Regions from separate parts of the Rhizobium sp. 05L429 genome, predicted to be linked through region 3. Evidence: riboswitches for the same ligand, from Rfam matches in the RefSeq annotation. Region 3 holds a riboswitch; each other region holds the start of a gene.

Region 1 (6,704 bases), on a different contig from region 3:
ACTGCGGATCCGGGGAATTGGTGAGCCGCCGGGCAGTATCTCACTTCTTCTCGCCCAGATACCGAAACAGGGTGTCTTTCCAGGCGTCGTCGTGGATTGCTTCGAGAATGGCGACATCGATCGCCTTCCGGTAACGGCTGCCGGCCGGCATCGCCATGCCGTAGTTCTGCGGCTCGAAGACCGTATCCAGCACCTGCACGCTGCCGGGGAACTGCTGTTCGGCGGTCCAGGAGAGCAGCGGCTTGTCGTAGACGAAGGCGTCGATAGTGCCTGATGTCAACGCCCGGAAACCGTCCTGCACCTTGTCGAAATCGCGGTGCCGGATGCGCTCGCCATCGAGAAAACCTGTCGTGGCGGAGCCGGTGACCGCGCCGACGCGCACCCTCGGCAGGTCTTCGGCGCCATTCACCAGGCCCCTGATCTGGCGTGTGGTCAGCGCGGAGGTGACGCTTGCGGTGAAGACCGCGATGGTAATGATCGACATGACCATCCAGAGGATCGCCAGGGTTCGACCGCCGAGCGTTTTAGGGCCGCGATGGCCGGTGCTTGCCTGCGTCATCGCTTCGGCCGACCACCAGATGCTGGCGCCGAGCCCTCTGGCCGCGCCGCCGCCGAAATCCTCGTTGTGGCGGTGCTCGAAGAGCCAGATCAGGGCGCCCACCGCCAGCGAAATACCGATAAGCGCGCCGACCGCCTGAAGAAAACCGAGAGAGGTCATCGTCTGCGTGATCTCGTACCAGACGGAGACGCTCTGGACGGAGACGGCGATGCCGAGGCCGGTATTATAAAACGGCTGGGAGAAATCGACATTGCGTTCCCTGTCGGCGGTGATGGTGATGGCCGCGACCGAGAGGTCGTAGTCGCCGCGCTTCGTGGCATCGAGCAGACTCTGGACCGAGGGTTCCTCGACCAGCCGGTATTTGACGCCGAGCCTGTCGGCGATCTGCTGCCAGAGATCAATCGAAAGGCCGGTCCAGGTGCCGTCGGGCTCCTTCATGGCAAAAGGCGGGGCTTCCTTGGTGCCGACCACCAGTTCGCGGTTGGGAAATTCAGGCGGGGCGGCAAACGCGTGCCGTGGGAAGGATACGGCCAGACAAAGGAAAAACGCCAGAATGACGAACGGCAGAGTCCGGCGCCTGCTTTTGCCGGATGAGGGCGCGGTGGTCTTTGCCATAACACCTTTCCCTTCCTGCATCAGGCGAACTGCGGCTTCGTTCGTGGATCATCCTGAACGGCTGACGGCGTCCGGCAAGTACGCAACGGTAAATGCAACGATCATTTACGGTGACGGGCATTTGGCACAGGCTGGTTTCAGATCTCGGCAAATCGCCACGCATCCAGAAATGGGCGTGCGGCAAATGCAGGCATCAGGGCCGCCGGCAGGCGAGGATGAAGCGCTGGTAGACGAGGGTTCGGAGCCTGTTTCGGAGATTGGCATTCTTGCGCTGCGCCCTCGCGATCGGGGCGTGGGAGTGAAGCGCGATGTCCGTAAAGCCTGCCGATCTCAAGAGCGGCAGGAGCATGTTGGGGCGGAGACCCTGGCCGAAGGGCAGGGCTGACATGATGCGGGCGTGGCGGGTGCTGAGCGCGCCGTCATAGTTCTTGTCGGCACCGACGAGGCGGTCGATCCAGGAGATCAGCAGGCTGGCGATGCGGCCGGTCGGTTTCGGGCCTGCCCAGTCGCCATCGAAGAAGAGCAACAGGCCGCCGGGCTTGAGGATGCGGAACCATTCGCGAAAGGTTTCCTCAGGGCGGGTCAGCGTCCAGACGAGGTGGCGGCAGATGATGGCATCATAGCTCGCGTCCGGCTCCAGGGTGTTTTCGGCGTCTGCCAGGATGAAGCGCAGGCGCTCCTTGCCGGCGTGTTTGGCGCGGGCAACCTTCAGCATAGCCTCGGAGAAATCGAGTGCGGTGACGTCATAGCCGAGATCGTGGATCAGGCGCGTCACTTCGCCGGTGCCGCAGGCAAGTTCCAGCACGCGTTTCGGCTCGGGGCCGATGGCTTTGCGGATCGGCTTCTGCCAGGCGTCTGCCTCCGGGCCGGGGGCGATCCTGTGGCCGAAGGCGAGGTCAAAGGTTTCCGAGCGCTTCGACCAGTAGTCGCGGATCTCTTCCTTGAGATCGAAATTCACTCCATCCATGTCTTACCCCATCCGATACTGGATATGTGCGCGGCCATGCACGGGTGATTTTTCGATATGGGCGCGCACGCCGAAGACGCGGGCGATCAGCGCTTCGGTCAGCACCTCCTCGGGCGTGCCTGCGGCCACGACCTCGCCCTTCTGCAGCACGGCCAAGTGGTCGCAGAACATCGCTGCCAGATTGAGATCGTGCAGCGCGATGATGGAGGTGAGGCCGAGTTTGGCGACCAGGGCCAGGATATCGAGCTGGTGCTGGATATCGAGATGGTTGGTCGGCTCGTCGAGCAGCAGTTCGCTTGGGGTCTGGGCCAGCGCCCTGGCGATATGCACCCGTTGCCGCTCGCCGCCAGACAGTGTCTGCCAGAGCTGGCCGGCGCGTTCGCCCATGTCGACGCGGGCGAGTGCTTCTTCGACCGCGGCATCGTCATCGGGTGCCCAGGACGAGAGGAGGCCGCGATGCGGCGTGCGGCCGAGGCGGACGATATCGCGCACGGTGAGCTGCGTATCCGTCGTCGTCTGCTGCTCGACGAAAGCGATGCGGCGGGCAAGGGCGGCGCGCGAGAGGCCGGAGACATCATCGTCGCCGAGGCGGATGATGCCGGATCTGACCTGCCGCAGCCGGCAGATCAGGCGGAGCAGACTCGATTTTCCGGAGCCGTTCGGCCCGAGCAGGCCGAGCACCTTGCCCTTTTTGACCGATATGCTGACGCCATTGACGATGACGGTATTGCCGGCGGCATAGGTGACCTTGTCGACTGATATGCTCATGCGCTTCTCCGCACGCGATAAAGGATGATGGCGAAGGCCGGGGCGCCGAAGAGCGCGGTGACGACGCCGATCGGCAGGATCTGCTGCGGAATGATGATGCGCGAGACGATGTCGGCGCCGACCATGAAGATCGCCCCGCCAAGCGCTGTCGCCGGCAGCAGGCGGCCATGGGCTGGGCCGACCAGGAAGCGGGCGGCATGGGGAATGACGAGGCCGACGAAGCCGATGGAGCCGACCATGCTGACGACGCTTGCGGTCATCGTAGCCGTGACGGCGAGCAGGGTGAACTGCACCCGGCGCACGGCGATGCCGAGGGAAGCTGCGGCATCCGTGCCGAAGGCGAAGGCATCCAGCGCACGCACATGGGCAAGGCAGATGACGAAGCCTGTCAGTGCGACCGGCAGGGAGAGATAGACATCCGGCCAGCGCACGCCGCTCAGCGACCCCAACAGCCAGAAGAGCACGCCGCGGGCCTGTTCTGCATTGGCCGACGTGGTGACGATATAGGAGGTCAGCGCATTGAAGAGCTGCGAGCCCGCCACGCCGCAGAGAATGATGCGCTCGCTGGTGCCGCCCACACCGGCTGCCAGAATGCCGACCAGCAGGAAGGCAATGACGGCGCCGATGAAGGCGCCGGCGGAGAGGCTGAGCACGCCATAGCCGAAGCCTGATATCATGACGCAGACGGCCCCGGTAGAGGCGCCGGCCGAAATGCCGAGCACATAGGGTTCGGCGAGCGGATTGCGCAGCAGCGCCTGCAACACCGTGCCGCAGAGCGCCAGCGACGCACCGGCACTGGCCGCCACCAGCGCGCGGCTGAGGCGGTAATCCCAGACGATGCCCTGATGAATGCGGCTGAGTTCGAATGCCGTGCCGAACAGGCGGTTGGACACCGCCTTTGCCGTGGTGGCGAGAGGAATGGCGATCTCGCCTATAGACACGGCAAGGCTCACCACCAGCCCGAGCAGGACGAAGGCGGCGATGGTGAGCGCGGCGAGCGCCCACCATTTCCTCTGTCGCAAGGCAGCCTGGCTCACTGCGTCAGACCGAAGGACTTGATGCCCTTTGCGAGCGTTTCGATACCGTCGATCGTGCGGATCGTCGGGTTCATCGACTGCGCGTCCATCATGATGAAGCGCTTGTTTTTCACCGCATCGAGTTCACTGGTGACCGGATCATTCTCCAGGAAATCCACCTTCACCTTGGGATCGTCGGCGGCATAGCGACGGCGGTCCATGGTGGCTATGACGATGACAGCGGGATTGGCCTGCGCAATGGTTTCCCAACCGACGAGGGGCCATTCCTCTTCCGTGCTGACGACGTTTTTCGCGCCGAGCGTCTTCAGGATATAGGCCGGTGCGCTGTTCTTGCCGGCGATGAAGGCATCACCCTTGACCTCCTTACTGGAGAACCAGAAGACGACGGGCAGGTTCTTTGCGGCAGCGCCGGCAACGGATGCGGCGGCATCGGCCTCGCGCTTTTTCAGGTCGGCGATCAGCCTGTCGCCGCGGTCCTTGATGTCGAAGATTTCAGAGAGTTCGGTGATTTCCTGATAGATCAGGTCCATCGTGAACAACTCCTTGCGCACGCCATCACCGCCATCGGCGTTGATCTTGGCGACGCAATCGGCAGGCGCGACATAGGTGTTGATGCCGAGATCTTTGAACTGCTCGCGCTTGCCGACGGACCCCTGCGTACCGACATGCCATTCGAATTCGGCAGCCACCAGATCGGGCTCGACACCGACGACGGATTCGAAGCTCGGGTCATTGTCAGCCAGTCGTTTGATCCTGCTGTTGGCGTCGGCATATTGCGGCAGGACCGGGCCGACCCAGACGGCCGTGCCGGCGATCTTGTCGGCAAGGCCGAGCGAGAAGAGCACTTCGGTCATGCCTTGGCCGATCGAAACGATCTTGGCCGGTGCCTTGTCGAACGTGACCGGCTGGCCGCAATTGGTAAGGGTGAGGGGGTATCGGGTGGCGGCGAAGGCGGGGGCTGCGAGGCCGGCCAGGCAAAAGCCGGCGAGCCCGAGCGCAAGGGAAAAGCCTGGAAGTAACTGGCGCATTGGAAACTCTCGATCGGAAGGAAAAGGGCTAGCGGACGCCGGCGCGCGCAGATGCGTGAGCCAAGCGTGGAGGGAGAGGGCTAGCGGCGGGTGGTCCAATCGGGACGGATCGCATGCGGCAAGCGGCAGGGATTAAGGTCAATCATGTCTGCTCCTTGTCCGGGCATCCCCGCCCGGCTGATTGGATCGTGATTGACGGCAGGTCTCCTGGCTCACGGATGTCAGTCGGTCATCTGCCTTCCCGCGCTTTCGCACAGTGGCATGGCCCTGAGGCCTTGGAGTGACCGGCTCGCTTGTCATGTCCTGATATGAATGGCGCACCATACATTCCGGGATATAACCAGCAATCCGCTTACAGTTGCGGGGGCAGCCACGGTCTTGGTCCCTTTTGGGTCGTCCGCACCGTGTTCCCTATTAATCCCCTCGAAGCTCTCCTCGGGGAACCGTCGTCCTGATCTATGACGCCGCCGTGGGCGACGTCAAGCACCGGATGCAAAGTGTCCCGGGTCCGGAGCCGCTCAGTGGCTGGCGCCCGAGCCGCCGGCGGCGACGAGCGCGAAGGGTTGGCCGTCGACGGGGATCGTGCGCGTTTCCTTCAGCGTTTCGCTACTGACGAGGCGGATCAGGCTGTGGCGAGGATCGGTGATGGCGATATTATCGCCGGCCACGGCCAGCCGCGGCCGCGGATCGCGCCAATGCCCATCCTTGCTGTAGGGCTCCGTGACGGTTTCCGATCTGACGATCTCGCCCTTCACCGTATCGAGCAGGTGCAGCTTGCCGTCCTCGGTGAGGATATAGGCATTCTGGAACCGTGCCGGATCGAGCACGAAATCGACGCGGCGGGTCGGAAGGTCTATGACGCGGTAGGGTGTTTCGGTGCTGTCGGGATCGATCAGCACCACCTTGTCCTCCCCGTAATTGCCGAGGAAGAACTGCATGGAGCGCCCGCCGAGCAGGGTCGAGACCTTGCCTTGCGGCAGCGACGCGCCATAGCCGAGCATCTCCAGTTTGGGGCCTTTCGTGCCGCCGGGGCGGGCGACGAGCACGCCTTCCTCGCAACCGAAGGCGACGAGGCGGGCGGAGGTCGCCTCGCCATGCAGGCCGGTGCAGGGCGCGACATCGCCCACCTGTTGTCCGTCACGGTCGAGCACGCGCAGGCCAAGGCGCGGCGGCAACTCGCCTTCCTTGACCGGCGCCTGCATGTTCGGCACTGAAACCAGCAGGTGATTGCCCATCGGCACCGCGACGCCGTGATGGGCGGCGATGGTGTTGAAAGCCTTCGGCTCCGGCTTTGCCTGCAGCAGACTACTTTCCCTCAGGAGATCGAAGCGGTCGGTGCGGTCGTAGAAGATCGCCACGTCATCGCCATGCGTCACGACATGGCCGGGCTTCTCGCCCTTTATCGTCGCGCCGATCAGCTTCGGCGGCGTCACTTCGAGATCGCGATGCTCCCCATGATCGGAAAGGACAATGCCGGTATCGATGACATGAACGATATTCTCATCGCCCTGGACCGCAAAGACCGTGCGCCCGGTGTCGCTCAGCGACAGGGCGGCATAGCCCTTGAGATCGAAGCGACCGATCTGTCTGCCGCTCGCAAGATCGATGGCGCGGACGACCGGCAGGCTGTGATCAGCCACGAAAAGCCGCCAGCTTTCCTGCTGTTCCTCCTCTGCGCGGGAAGCCGATGGCAGGGCGGCGGAGGTGAGCGCGGTGGCGACTGCGAAGAC
Region 2 (6,704 bases), on a different contig from region 3:
GACCGGCTCGCTCTGCTCCTCGTAGAGCCGGGTGGCGCGTGCCGAGGCCTCGGGACAGGCAACCAGGACAAGGCGGCGTTTGTCGGTCTCGTCCCGTTGCCTGACGACAAAGCCGGTCGCCTCCAGCTTGTCGATCAGCCCGCTGACCGTCCCGATCTTCAATCCGACCTCGCGCGACAGGGCCGTCATCGACAGCGGTCCGAGTTTTTCCAACAGCCGGAAGCACTTGAATTCGGTGCTGGTCAAGCCCACCTGCTCGGCCACCTTCTGGTGGAACAGCCCGAGCCGGGCCGAAAACAGCTGGACCGTCGGAATGTAGCGCGCGAGGCGGTCAGTTGACTTTTTCGGCAAAACGTTTAGATCTCCGAACTAATTGTTTCGATATTCTAAGGAATCGTCAGCGTCATGTCGATACTCTCGCATGGCTGTTCGGCCCTTGTTACAGGCAGCGATCCATGAGCGCCTATTTCATTCTCGAAATCCATCCCGATATCAAAGATCAGGCGATCGATGATTATCTTGCATGCATATCGGCGGATATGACGTTCCATGGAGGCCGTGTCCGGTCTCCGGGCGGCAGGGTCCAACCGGTCCAGGGAAACCGGCAGATGAACAGGCTTCTGATCATCGAATTCCGCACCGCCTCCATTGCCCGGGAATGGTATGAGGAGGCGAGGCAGGCAAATGAAGGTGTCGCCAGGTATCGTTCTCTCTTCGCCTGCCCCGCGGTTATCGTTGCCGGGATGGATGGTTAGAAACATTGGCCTCGCAGCCATTGCCTGAGGTCGCAGCCCGGTTCGGCATTGCCGCCCATTCGCCCTATTTCCGACTATAGAATTGCACCGGCCCATGTGGAGGTTCCGAAATTAACGATCATATTCAGTGGCTTATAGACGAGGGAATCAGGAGCGAACATATCGGTGAGCTCATTGCCGGTTTGTGCGATCGGCTGATCGCGGATGGCTTTCCCATCTGGCGAGGCAGTATCGCGATGCCATCCATTCATCCCATGTATGCCGGCATCTCGGCCAATTTCGTGCGGGGCGGCGCGACCACCATCGAGAGGGCCGAATATGGCAGCGCGGCGCAGCTGAGCTTCGAGAAGACGCCGATCTATTATCTGTTGGGCCGAGGCGAAACGTTGGGGCGCTGGATCCTTGCCAAGGGGGAGGGTGTCGACGACTATCCGCAGCTTGCAGAATTCGCGCTTGGCGGCGGTACGGATCATCTGGTCAGCCTGCTGGAGTTTCCGAAGGAGGCCGCGTTGCGCGGGGTCAGCCTGTCCCTGACAAGCGACAGGCCGGGCGGATTTTCCAACGATCAGCTGACGATCATCGCAAAGCTTTTCCCGGCACTGGGGCTTGCCTGCTACCGCATCGCGGCATCGAGAACCGCCTCGGACATCCTTGCTGTCTATACAGGCGCTAAGACGAGTGCGCGCATCCTTGCGGGCGAGGTCCAGAGGGGAACGGGAGGCGCCATCAATGCCGCGATCCTGCTTGCTGACCTCAGAAACTTCACGGCGTTGACCGAAGTCTATCAACCCGGTGAGATCGCCGGGTTTCTGAACGAGCATTTCGAGCTGATCGGCCGCCATGTCGAGGAAAATTCCGGCGAGATCCTCAAGTTCATGGGCGACAGCGTATTGGCGATCTTTCCGACAGGCGGTGAAGACGGCGAGGATCCCGAGAAGGCCTGCATGGCTGCGCTCGCCTCGACCCGAAATGTTCTGGAGGCAAACGAGGCGCTCAATCGTCGGCGGATGCGCGAGGGCGGGCCTGATATCGGCGTCGACGTCGTCCTGCATCTCGGCGAGGTGTTTTACGGAAATGTCGGCGCTCGCGGCAGGCTTGATTTCACCGTGATCGGCAGGGCCGTCAACGAGGCCTCGCGGCTCGAGAAACTCTGCGGCGAACTCGGCCAGCCCCTTCTGATGTCGGAAAGCTTCGCGGCCGCCTGCGGTGTCGCCTGCGAACATCTGGGATCGTTCGAATTGCGCGGCGTTTCGAGGAGGGCGGACGTGTTCAAGCTCGCGGTACCTACTACGGCAGTGGCCTGAAATCGGAATCGATTTTCAGAAAGTTTGATGCGTAGCTCTAATGGCGGCGTGTTTCTGACTTCAGCGGCAAATGCCTCAGATCTCGCCTGAGACCTCACGACGGCGGCGGTCGAGTTCTTCGCTGTAGCGGCGCAGCGTGTGGCTTTCGCTGAGCTGGCCGATTACCTTGCGCTCGATGAGGTTGTTGACGACGGCAAGCGCTTCGCTTTCGGTCTTGTCGAAGATCGCAGCCGCCTGTTTGGCGTTCATCTGCGGCTGCAGGAAGTCGTTTTTATACCGGATAAAATCGGTCAGCTGCTGGGCTTCGTCCTGCGCGCTGGTGGGGTTGGCGTAGATTTCCGGTACCAGCACGAGGCCAGCATATTTGTCACCTTCTTCCACGAGGATGACGCGCTGCGTCGAGCCGATCGGGAAGGCCTGCTTGAATTCGTCCAGCGTTATTCCGGGTTTTGCCGTCTTCACGTCCGATCGCATCAGCTTGTCGACGGTCAGGTTGCGGATCCAGCCGACATCATGGGCACTGCGGATGCTTTCGCCGCGCAGATGAAAGCGCCATGTGGCGAAGGAATAGCCGAAGGTCGTGCGCACCACGAGCGAGGAGGTGATGACGGCGGCGAGCACCAAAGCGGTGATCGGAAAGTCGCCGGTGATCTCCAGCGCCAGGAAGGTCATGGTCAACGGCCCGCCGATGACGGCGACGGCCAGCGAACTCATGCCGACGACGGCATAGATAACCGGCGTCAGGCTTGCATCGGCGAAATAAGGAGCCGAGTAGGCGAAGAGCTTGCCAAGCAGCGCACCCATGAAAAGCGAGGCGAAGAACAGGCCGCCCCTGAAACCGGAGCCGATCGAGACGGCTGAGGCCACCGATTTCAGCAGAAACAGGCCGATGAGTGCCGGGATGGTGATCTCATGGGCGAGGTTCAGATGCAGCGCGCCGTGGCCGGCGGCCAGCACCTGCGGCGAGACCAGCGCCAGGAGGCCGACGACGATGCCGCCGAGCGCCGGGCGGAAGGGCAGTGCGATGGAGCTTTTGCGCGCCAGCTCCTCGACGAAGGATACGCCCTGCATGATGAGGATGCCGACGCCGGCGCAGACCGCGCCAAGCAGCAGCGCCGGAACGTAATCGGCCGGGGCGACCGCGCCGAAGCTGCCGACATCGATGATGAAATCGCTGCCGGAGAGCAGACGGGCGACCAGCGTAGCGACAAGAGCGGCGACGACGACAGGCGTCAGAGAGACGATCGTGTAGGTGCCGATGATGAGCTCGAAGGCATAGAAGGCGCCCGTCAGCGGCGCGTTGAAGGCGGCAGCGATAGCGCCCGCCGCACCGCAGCCGACGAGGACGCGCATGTCGGAGCGGCGCAACTGCAGCTTCAGCCCGAATTTCGAGGCGATGCCGGCGGCAAGCTGCGTATAGCCCGCTTCCAGCCCCACAGATGCGCCGAAACCATTGGAGACAAGATTCTGGATGGCGACGAGGATGCTGTCCGTCAGCGACAGGCGGCCGCCATGCAGCGCATTCGCCTCGATCGGGTCGACCATCGGCTTCTTGCGCCATCTGGCGAGAATGAAGATGAGCAGGCCGAGCAGCATGCCGCCGGCAACCGGGGCGGCCATCAGCAGGAACTTGTTGTCGATCTGCGAGGCGCTGAGCCTCGTCGTGCCGTCGATGCCGAAGATCAGCCTGTGCATCTCCTCCGAGACGTAGCTCATGGCGGTGACCGCAAGCCCCGAGGCGATACCGACGAGCGCGCCGGCAAAGACCATGCCCATTTCGCTATGTCGGACGAGCGCGCGCATGCGTCCCGGATCGAGGACTGTGCCAAGAGGGCCGAGGCGGCGGATATCCATTCGGGAGAGCATCATGGGGAAACTAGGCAGCAGGAGTGCAGGTCAAGGGCGGGGCCGCCATCCGCATGAGCGGCAATTGCGGCGAAATACCGGCCGGGCCGTAAAGTTTTTGTGACGTAAGCCTTTGATTAAAGACGATAATATCTGTAGTCTAAGTCGAGATGAGGGCTGTATGCACCCAGTGCGCCAATTGACATGGCGGGGGCGGGGGCCTAACCATGAATAGACATAATGGATGGTTCCGGATCGGCGTTACGCCTTCCGGATGAAAAGGGAATGTGACGGGGCGGACCCAAACCGGGCGCTTTCATCACAGCCGACCCCGCGACTGTAGAGCAGTCAGGGTCTTCCATCCGGCATTTCGACTGCTGCGTCGGCAGCCTGCGTGGTGCAGGCGGGCAAGGCGGGACAGGTGCCGGAAAAGCCACTGGAAATGCATCGTGATCAGCCGGGGCAGGACGCCTCCAATTCTACGAATCGTCCGCCTTTTCACGAGATGCAGCCGGGAAGGCGAGGCAGATCCGCTGGCACGATCAGGGGCGACCGTAAACGGTCGCCCCGGTCGCCGCCGACAACTGCGAGCCAGGAGACCTGCCATCCGTGCCGGGCATAATGCCCATTCTGGGTATTCACCCGCTGCCAGCACGGAGGTTGTCTTGGCTGAAGGATATGATTCAGCGCTGCCTCTGGTGGTGCGGTGGGGTTTCCCCTTCTCCCCCGCGGGGAGAAGGTGGCCCGAAGGGTCGGATGAGGGGGCCGCAGGGTACTCCTGTCATTTGACGCTTTGCTTGTGTTCGGCGCTTTCTGCGAGGGTCGTCCGAGCATGACCGCCACCTTCATCCTCGGCGGTGCCCGCTCCGGCAAATCCCGCTTTGCCGAAAACCTCGTGACAGCCAGCGGCCTCGACCGCCACTACATCGCCACCGGCCGCGCCTGGGACGACGAAATGCGGGCGCGCATCGACCAGCACAAGGCCGACCGCGGCCCTTCCTGGACCACGCATGAGGAGCCGCTGGATCTGACCGAACGCCTTGCCGCCATCGACGGCGAGGGCAGGGCTGTTCTCGTCGACTGCCTGACACTGTGGCTCACCAACCTGATGATGGACGAGCGCGATATCGCCGCCCAGTCCGCCGCCCTTGCCACCTGGCTTCCTACGGCAAAGGCGCGGCTCGTCATCGTTTCCAATGAAGTCGGTCTCGGTATCGTGCCCGAGAATCGCATGGCGCGGGAGTTCCGCGACCATGCCGGCCGGCTGCACCAAATGATCGCGGCAGAAGCCGCGGATGTCTATTTTATCGCGGCAGGACTGCCGCTGAAAATGAAGGGTTAGTTCCATGCAGCAGAAAATCCCCGCAACCGTAATCACCGGCTTCCTCGGCGCCGGCAAGACGACCATGATCCGCAACCTGCTCACCAATGCCGGCGGCAAGAAGATTGCGCTCATCATCAACGAGTTCGGCGATCTCGGCGTCGATGGTGATGTGCTGAAGGGCTGCGGGGCGGAGAACTGCACCGAGGACGATATCATTGAACTCACCAATGGCTGCATCTGCTGCACGGTGGCCGACGATTTCATTCCGACCATGACGAAGCTTCTGGAGCGCGAGCAGCGCCCTGATCATATCGTCATCGAAACCTCGGGTCTTGCTTTGCCGCAGCCGCTGGTAGCCGCTTTCAACTGGCCGGATATTCGCAGCGAAGTCACCGTTGACGGCGTCATCACCGTGGTCGATAGCGCGGCCGTCGCCGCCGGGCGGTTTGCCGATGACCATGATGCCGTCGATGCACGCCGCGTCGAGGATGAATCGCTCGATCATGAAAGCCCGATCGAGGAGCTCTTCGAGGATCAGCTGACCTGCGCCGACCTCATCGTGCTCAACAAGACCGATCTGATCGACGCTGACGGCCTTAGCCGTGTGAAAAGAGAAGTCGCCTCGCGCATCGCCCGCAAGCCTGTGATGATCGAAGCGAAAAATGGCGACGTGCCGGCAAGCGTGCTGCTCGGCCTCGGCATCGGCACGGAAGACGATATCGTCAACCGCAAGTCCCATCACGAGCTGGAGCATGAGGACGGTACGCCGCACGATCACGACGAATTCGACAGTTTCGTCGTCGAGCTCGGCGCTATCGCCGATACATCAGGTTTCGTCGAGAAGCTGAAGCGCATTATCGCCGAGCATGACGTGCTGCGCCTCAAGGGCTTCATCGATGTCTCCGGCAAGCCGATGCGCTTGCAGCTGCAGGCCGTGGGTGCCCGCATCGACCAGTATTTCGACCGCGCCTGGGCGCCGGGCGAAGCACGCAGCACGCGCCTCGTCGTCATCGGCCTGCACGAGATGGATCAGGACGCGGTGCGCAAGGCGATCGTGGCGCTGGTCTAAGGAGTTTCGATGCATCTGCTTCTGGCTCAACAGGGAACGATCAGCGACGGGGACGAGGCCATCGACCTCGGCCAGTCGCCGGGCGATATCCTGTTCCTCTCTGCCGCCGACACCGAGCTTGCGGCAATCGCCGCGGCTCATGGCGGCGGAGTGACGGGGCATTCGCTGAGGCTTGCGAGCCTGATGAGCCTGAAGCATCCGATGTCGGTCGATACCTATATCGAGCGCACGGCGCGGCATGCGAAGCTGATCATCGTGCGGGCGCTGGGTGGGGCGAGCTATTTCCATTATGCGCTGGAGGCGTTGCATGCGGTTGCCGCCCGCAACGGGGCGCTGATTGCGGTGCTGCCGGGGGATGCGCGGCCGGATGCGGGGCTGACGCCGTTTTCGAATGTGGCGCTCGATGA
Region 3 (6,704 bases):
GCTGACGGAGAAGCCGGTGAAGGGCATGCTGACGGGGCCGGTGACGATCCTCAACTGGTCCTTCGTTCGCGACGATCTCTCCCGCGCCGATGTCAGCCGGCAGATCGCGCTGGCGATCCGCGACGAGGTGTTTGATCTCGAACAGGCGGGTGCGGCGATGATCCAGATCGACGAGGCGGCCCTTCGCGAAGGTCTGCCGTTGCGCAAAGTGGACTGGAAGACCTATCTCGACTGGGCGGTGGAAAGCTTCCGCCTGTGCTCATCCGGTGTTTCCGACGAAACCCAGATCCACACGCATATGTGCTACTCGGAGTTCAATCAGATTATCGACGCCATTGCGGCCATGGATGCCGACGTGATTTCCATCGAGACCTCACGCTCGAAGATGGAACTGCTGGAAGCCTTCCGCAGCTATAAATATCCGAACGAGATCGGTCCCGGCGTTTATGACATCCATTCGCCGCGCGTTCCCGATGTCGAGGAAATGGCCGAGCTTCTGACGCTGGCGCGCGAGCGTCTGACGGATGGACAGCTCTGGATCAATCCCGATTGCGGATTGAAGACCCGTAAGTGGGAAGAAGTGCGCCCGGCGCTCGTCAACATGGTGGCCGCCGCCCGGCTGTTACGTGGTGCCGCAGTGATGACTCACGTCTGAGCGCCTGTTCGATTCCTGGAGAGCCGGCTATAGGTCGGCTCTCGCCTCGGCGGCCTTCTCCACAGCCTGCTGCTGTTAACCAGCCGTTATCCATGTTTTTCACAGGAATGTAGCAATTTCAAACATGCCGTAACGCGACGCACAAACCATCCGTTGACGTCAACTTCGATTCGAGTACTATATCTAGTGTTCAAGGTTCCTTCGATTCGTCAGGATTGAGGGCTAAGACGGGAATACGGTGCGTTTTGCCATGAAGGCGAAACAAGGCCGGAGCTGCCCCCGCAACTGTAAGCGGCGAGCAACTGTCCGATTTCAGGTCACTGAGGCATGATGCTTTGGGAAGGCTGCGGGCAGGGTGCTTCGACCCGCGAGCCAGGAGACCTGCCTTGAACGAGAAACGTCCACGGGCGGGGTGTCCGGAAGGTTGTGTGCATGTCAGGCGGATCAAATCCGCACCTGTTGCGCTGCCCCGAACGTCCGCATGAGCACTTCGGGGTTGAAGTCATGTTGAGAGCATCAAAACCGCCGCCGATGCACATCCTGCGAGGGATAATGCCAGGCGTGTAGAGCGCCAACTTTGTCAGATCATTCTCAAGCGTTGCCCCGGACGCCGTAAGGCGCCCGACCCTAGTTCTGCGTCCGGAATCCATTGACATCACGAGGAACATGATGAGCGTTACCGTTTACAGCAAGCCTGCCTGCGTTCAGTGCACCGCGACCTACCGCGCCCTCGACCGTCTGGGCGTAGACTATGAAATCATCGACATTTCCGAAGATGCCGACGCGCTCGATCGCGTGCGCGGCATGGGCTACATGCAGGTTCCGGTCGTCGTTGCCGGTGAGAACCATTGGGCGGGCTTCCGCCCTGATATGATCAGCGCGCTCTCCTGATCGGAGAAGAACGGTGGGCCTGATCGTCTATTATTCCAGCCGGTCCGAAAATACCCATCGTTTCGTCGAGAAGCTGGGACTGCGCGCGGCGCGCATTCCCGTAGGCGCTGAAGACATCCACATCCGCGAACCCTATGTGCTGATCTCGCCCACCTATTGCGGGGATGGCGGCCCAGGGGTCGTAAAGGGGGCCGTGCCCAAGCAGGTGATCCGTTTCCTCAACGATGCGGAAAACCGCTCCAACATCCGTGGCGTCATTGCTGCGGGCAACAGCAATTTCGGCGAGACCTACGGGCTTGCCGGCGACGTGATCTCGCAGAAGTGCCAGGTGCCGTACCTCTACCGGTTCGAGCTTCTGGGGACTGCCGAGGATGTCGCCAATGTCAAAGACGGGATGGGACGATTTTGGACACGGGGACAAATCTGACGCGGGATGCGGGCGCAAAACCGCTAAAGGCAGCGGACGTGCTGGATTATCACGCGCTGAACGCAATGCTGAACCTCTATGACGAGCTGGGCAAGATCCAGCTCGACAAGGATCGCATGGCGGCCAAGCAGTATTTCCTGCAGCACGTGAACCAGAACACGGTGTTCTTCCATAATCTCCGGGAGAAACTCGATTATCTGGTCACGGAAGGTTATTACGAGCAGGAAGTGCTCGATCAGTATTCCTTCAATTTCGTCCGCGACCTCTTCGACGAAGCCTATGCCAAGAAGTTCCGTTTCCCGACTTTCCTCGGCGCCTTCAAATACTACACCAGCTATACGCTGAAGACATTCGACGGAAAGCGCTATCTCGAGCGCTACGAAGATCGTATCTGCATGGTGGCACTGGCGCTTGCCCGAGGCGATGAGCAGCTCGCCCGCGATCTAGTCGAGGAGATCATTACCGGCCGTTTCCAGCCGGCAACGCCGACCTTCCTCAACGCCGGCAAGAAGCAGCGCGGCGAGCTCGTCTCCTGCTTCCTGCTGCGCGTCGAAGACAATATGGAATCAATCGGCCGCTCCATCAATTCGGCGCTGCAGCTTTCCAAGCGCGGCGGCGGGGTAGCGCTTTCGCTGACCAATATTCGCGAGTCCGGCGCGCCGATCAAGCAGATCGAAAACCAGTCTTCCGGTATCATCCCGGTCATGAAGCTGCTGGAAGACAGCTTTTCCTATGCCAACCAGCTCGGTGCTCGGCAGGGTGCGGGTGCCGTCTATCTCAACGCCCACCATCCCGACATCATGCGCTTCCTCGATACCAAGCGCGAAAATGCCGACGAAAAGATCCGCATCAAGACGCTGTCGCTCGGCGTCGTCGTGCCCGACATCACCTTCGAGCTCGCCAAGAACAATGAGGATATGTACCTCTTCTCGCCCTATGACGTGGAGCGGGTCTATGGCGTGCCCTTTACCGAGATATCGGTGACGGAAAAGTACCGCGAGATGGTGGCGGATGCCCGTATCACCAAGAAGAAGATCAAGGCGCGCGAATTCTTCCAGGTGATTGCGGAGATCCAATTCGAGAGCGGCTATCCCTACATCATGTTCGAAGACACGGTGAACCGGGCAAACCCGATCGCCGGCCGCATCAGCATGAGCAATCTCTGCTCGGAAATCCTGCAGGTCAGCGAAGCGAGTGAATTCAACGACGACCTTTCCTATAAGGTGATGGGCAAGGATATCTCCTGCAATCTCGGCTCGTTGAATATCGCCATGGCGATGGATTCGTCCGATTTCGGCAAGACGATCGAGACCTCGATCCGGGCGCTGACAGCCGTTTCTGACATGAGTCATATCTCCTCGGTGCCGTCGATCGAGAAGGGCAATGATGACAGCCACGCGATCGGCCTGGGACAGATGAACCTGCATGGATATCTCGCCCGCGAGCGCATCCATTACGGTTCGGAAGAGGGCGTCGATTTCACCAATATCTATTTCTACACGGTGACCTATCACGCGATCCGCGCCTCCAACCGCCTTGCGGTCGAGCGTGGTGCGAGCTTCAAGGGCTTCGAGAATTCGAAATATGCCTCCGGCGACTATTTCGACAAATATACCGACCGGGAATGGAAGCCGGCTACCGAGAGGGTGCAGGCGCTGTTTGATGACGCCGGCATCCATATCCCGACGCAGGAAGACTGGCTTGAGCTGAAGAAGGCCGTAATGGCCTCCGGCCTCTATAACCAGAACCTGCAGGCGGTGCCGCCGACGGGCTCGATCTCCTACATCAACCACTCGACCTCTTCGATCCATCCGATCGTCTCGAAGATCGAGATCCGCAAGGAAGGCAAGATCGGCCGCGTCTATTATCCGGCGCCGTTCATGACCAACGACAATCTCGATTACTATCAGGATGCCTACGAGATCGGCCCTGAGAAGATCATCGACACCTATGCGGCGGCGACCCAGCATGTCGATCAGGGCCTGTCGCTGACGCTGTTCTTCCGGGATACGGCAACCACGCGCGATATCAACCGCGCCCAGATCGATGCCTGGAAGAAGGGCATCAAGACGATCTACTATGTTCGCCTTCGCCAGATGGCGTTGTCCGGCACCGAGGTGCAGGGCTGCGTTTCCTGCACGCTTTAACGACCGGAGACATCATGAACATGCAATTAAAGCCGGTCAGCCGCGTGCGCGCCATCAACTGGAACCGCATCGAGGACGACAAGGATCTGGAGGTCTGGAACCGCCTCACCGGCAATTTCTGGCTGCCGGAAAAGGTGCCGCTGTCAAACGACATTCCTTCCTGGGCAACGCTGACGACCGCCGAACAACAGCTGACGATCCGCGTCTTCACCGGGTTGACGCTGCTCGATACGATCCAGAACGGTGTCGGCTCGGTCAAGCTGATGGCAGATGCGGCAACACAGCATGAGGAGGCGGTGCTTTCCAACATTTCCTTCATGGAAGCGGTACATGCGCGCTCCTATTCCTCGATCTTCTCGACACTCTGCCTGACGCCAGATGTCGATGATGCCTATCGCTGGTCGGAAGAGAACGAGTTCCTGCAGAAGAAGTCGGCGCTGATCATGGAGCATTATGCCTCCGGCGATCCCTTGAAGAAGAAGGTCGCGAGCGTCTTTCTCGAGAGCTTCCTCTTCTACTCCGGCTTTTATCTGCCGATGTACTGGTCGAGCCGCGCAAAGCTCACCAACACGGCCGACATGATCCGCCTCATTATCAGAGACGAAGCCGTGCATGGCTACTATATCGGCTACAAGTTCCAGCGCGGGTTGGAGCGCCTTCCCGAAGAGCGCCGGCAGGAGATCAAGGATTTTGCCTTCGACCTGCTGCTCGAGCTCTACGATAACGAGGCGAAATATACCGAAGCACTCTATGACAGCGTCGGTTTGACCGAGGACGTCAAGAAATTCCTGCATTACAATGCCAACAAGGCGCTGATGAACCTCGGTTACGAGGCGCTGTTCCCGGCTGAAGCCTGCAAGGTCAATCCGGCGATCCTGTCGGCGCTATCTCCGAATGCCGATGAGAACCACGACTTCTTCTCCGGCTCCGGCTCCTCCTATGTCATCGGCAAGGCAGTCGCGACGGAAGACGAAGACTGGGATTTCTGAGGCCTAACTTCACGAAGCCCCTTATCATCGGGCCCGCCATCGCCCACATTCAGCGCGAGCAGATTCAGTTGAATGTGGCGTAGCGGGAGTTTTCGATGAAGTCCTCTGTCAACAAGGCCGCTGTGGCCAACGAAACCGTCGAAGGCGTGTGGCCGATCCGCCGGAGGCGGATTCTTGACTGGCTGGTGAACGAGACGCGCGGCGAGCGCTTCATCGATAATATCCTGATGGAAATGTGCGAGAAGCTGCTGGCCGCCGGCGTGCCGGTGACACGCTCCAGCCTGCATTTCCGCACAAATCATCCGCAATGGATCGGCGCCCGTATCCTCTGGGCCGAGGGTATGAAGGAGGCAAAGATCAATACGTTTGCCTATGGCGTGGAAAATACGCCGCAGTATCTGAATAGCCCGGTCAACGAGATCCACAACGGCGCCAACGAGGTGCGGAAGAACCTGGAGGATTTGTGGGAGGGCGACGACAATCCCTTCTACCAGGAGCTGCGCGACGAAGGCTATTCCGAATATATCGCCTGGCCGATCGACCACACGTTTGACAAGCGCCACGTCGTGACCTTTTCGACCAATCGACCGGGCGGTTTTACCGGCGAACACCTGGATTTTCTGCGCGACCTGCTGCCCGCCCTGACGCTGGTCAGCGAGATCCGGCTGAAGAACATCATGGCGCGCACGCTGCTGCAGACCTATGTCGGGCCGCATGCGAGTGAACAGATTCTTTCCGGCGTCATTACCCGAGGCAGTGGTACGACCGTCGGCGCGGCGATCATGATCTGCGATCTGCGCGATTTCACGGCGATCTCCGATCTCTGGCCGCGCGATGACGTCATCCAGTTGCTTAACGACTATTTTGACGCCATGTCCGACCCGATCGAGCGGCACGGCGGCGAAATCCTGAAGTTCATGGGCGACGGATTACTTGCCATCTTCCCCCTGTCGAAGCCTTCGGCTTGCGAGGATCTCCTGACGGCCATCAGGGAAGGTCAGGAGGCGATGGCACAGCTCAACGAGCAGCACAAACGCCTGGGGCGCGAGCCCCTGCGTTATGGCGTGGGCGTGCACGTGGGTGATGTGATGTATGGCAATATCGGCTCGCGCCGGCGGCTGGATTTTACCGTCATCGGTCCGGCGGTCAATGTCGCCTCACGGCTCGAGAGCCTGACGAAGGAGGTCAAGCGACCAGTCCTTCTCTCCCGCGCTTTCGTCGAGATGGCCACTTGCAGCCAAGAGATGGACAGTCTCGGCAGCTTCCCGCTACGCGGGCTCGGAGAGCCAGTCGACGTCTTTGCCTTTCGTGACAAGTGATGCGAGCTTAGGCGACCGGGAAGTTGATCTGAGGCGGCAGGAGCAGGGTCTCGTTTTCCGCTGCCGGATTGCTGATTCGCTGGAGAAGCATCTGTCCCAGATGTTCGCCGGCCTTGACCAGATCTTCGTAGATCGTGTCGATCTTCGGTTGAAGATGCGTCAGGAGATGCGAGGTCTCCTTGGCGACAATATCATAGTCTTCTGCGAGAATCCGCCCGGCATCACCCATGGCTGTCACAAGCGCCAGCGCCGAGACCTCGCCCGGACAGACGAATC

Evidence for each region. Region 3 has a riboswitch for cobalamin ahead of nrdH (glutaredoxin-like protein NrdH). Riboswitches for the same ligand answer to the same signal wherever they lie in the genome.
Region 1: it holds a riboswitch for cobalamin, as region 3 does, so the genes downstream of both, AC1DNW_RS14415 (ABC transporter substrate-binding protein) here and nrdH (glutaredoxin-like protein NrdH) in region 3, are expected to answer to the same signal.
Region 2: it holds a riboswitch for cobalamin, as region 3 does, so the genes downstream of both, cobU (bifunctional adenosylcobinamide kinase/adenosylcobinamide-phosphate guanylyltransferase) here and nrdH (glutaredoxin-like protein NrdH) in region 3, are expected to answer to the same signal.

What each region holds. Positions count from the first base shown of each region.
Region 1 is NZ_JBFTNV010000011.1:179,611-186,314, reverse strand. It holds gene AC1DNW_RS14440 (hypothetical protein) at 1-24, shown strand, start outside; gene AC1DNW_RS14435 (transporter substrate-binding domain-containing protein) at 41-1,174, opposite strand; gene AC1DNW_RS14430 (methyltransferase domain-containing protein) at 1,368-2,141, opposite strand; gene AC1DNW_RS14425 (ABC transporter ATP-binding protein) at 2,145-2,909, opposite strand; gene AC1DNW_RS14420 (iron ABC transporter permease) at 2,906-3,946, opposite strand; gene AC1DNW_RS14415 (ABC transporter substrate-binding protein) at 3,943-4,974, opposite strand; cobalamin riboswitch at 5,155-5,437, opposite strand; gene AC1DNW_RS14410 (metallochaperone AztD) at 5,493-6,704, opposite strand, start outside.
Region 2 is NZ_JBFTNV010000014.1:14,777-21,480, forward strand. It holds gene AC1DNW_RS16435 (MarR family winged helix-turn-helix transcriptional regulator) at 1-351, opposite strand, end outside; gene AC1DNW_RS16440 (DUF1330 domain-containing protein) at 456-755, shown strand; gene AC1DNW_RS16445 (adenylate/guanylate cyclase domain-containing protein) at 992-2,059, shown strand; gene AC1DNW_RS16450 (chloride channel protein) at 2,135-3,925, opposite strand; cobalamin riboswitch at 4,133-4,281, shown strand; gene cobU (bifunctional adenosylcobinamide kinase/adenosylcobinamide-phosphate guanylyltransferase) at 4,737-5,246, shown strand; gene cobW (cobalamin biosynthesis protein CobW) at 5,251-6,297, shown strand; gene cobN (cobaltochelatase subunit CobN) at 6,307-6,704, shown strand, end outside.
Region 3 is NZ_JBFTNV010000040.1:34,290-40,993, forward strand. It holds gene metE (5-methyltetrahydropteroyltriglutamate--homocysteine S-methyltransferase) at 1-655, shown strand, start outside; cobalamin riboswitch at 832-1,058, shown strand; gene nrdH (glutaredoxin-like protein NrdH) at 1,325-1,546, shown strand; gene nrdI (class Ib ribonucleoside-diphosphate reductase assembly flavoprotein NrdI) at 1,560-1,973, shown strand; gene nrdE (class 1b ribonucleoside-diphosphate reductase subunit alpha) at 1,952-4,120, shown strand; gene nrdF (class 1b ribonucleoside-diphosphate reductase subunit beta) at 4,135-5,109, shown strand; gene AC1DNW_RS30740 (adenylate/guanylate cyclase domain-containing protein) at 5,205-6,428, shown strand; gene AC1DNW_RS30745 (LacI family transcriptional regulator) at 6,436-6,704, opposite strand, start outside.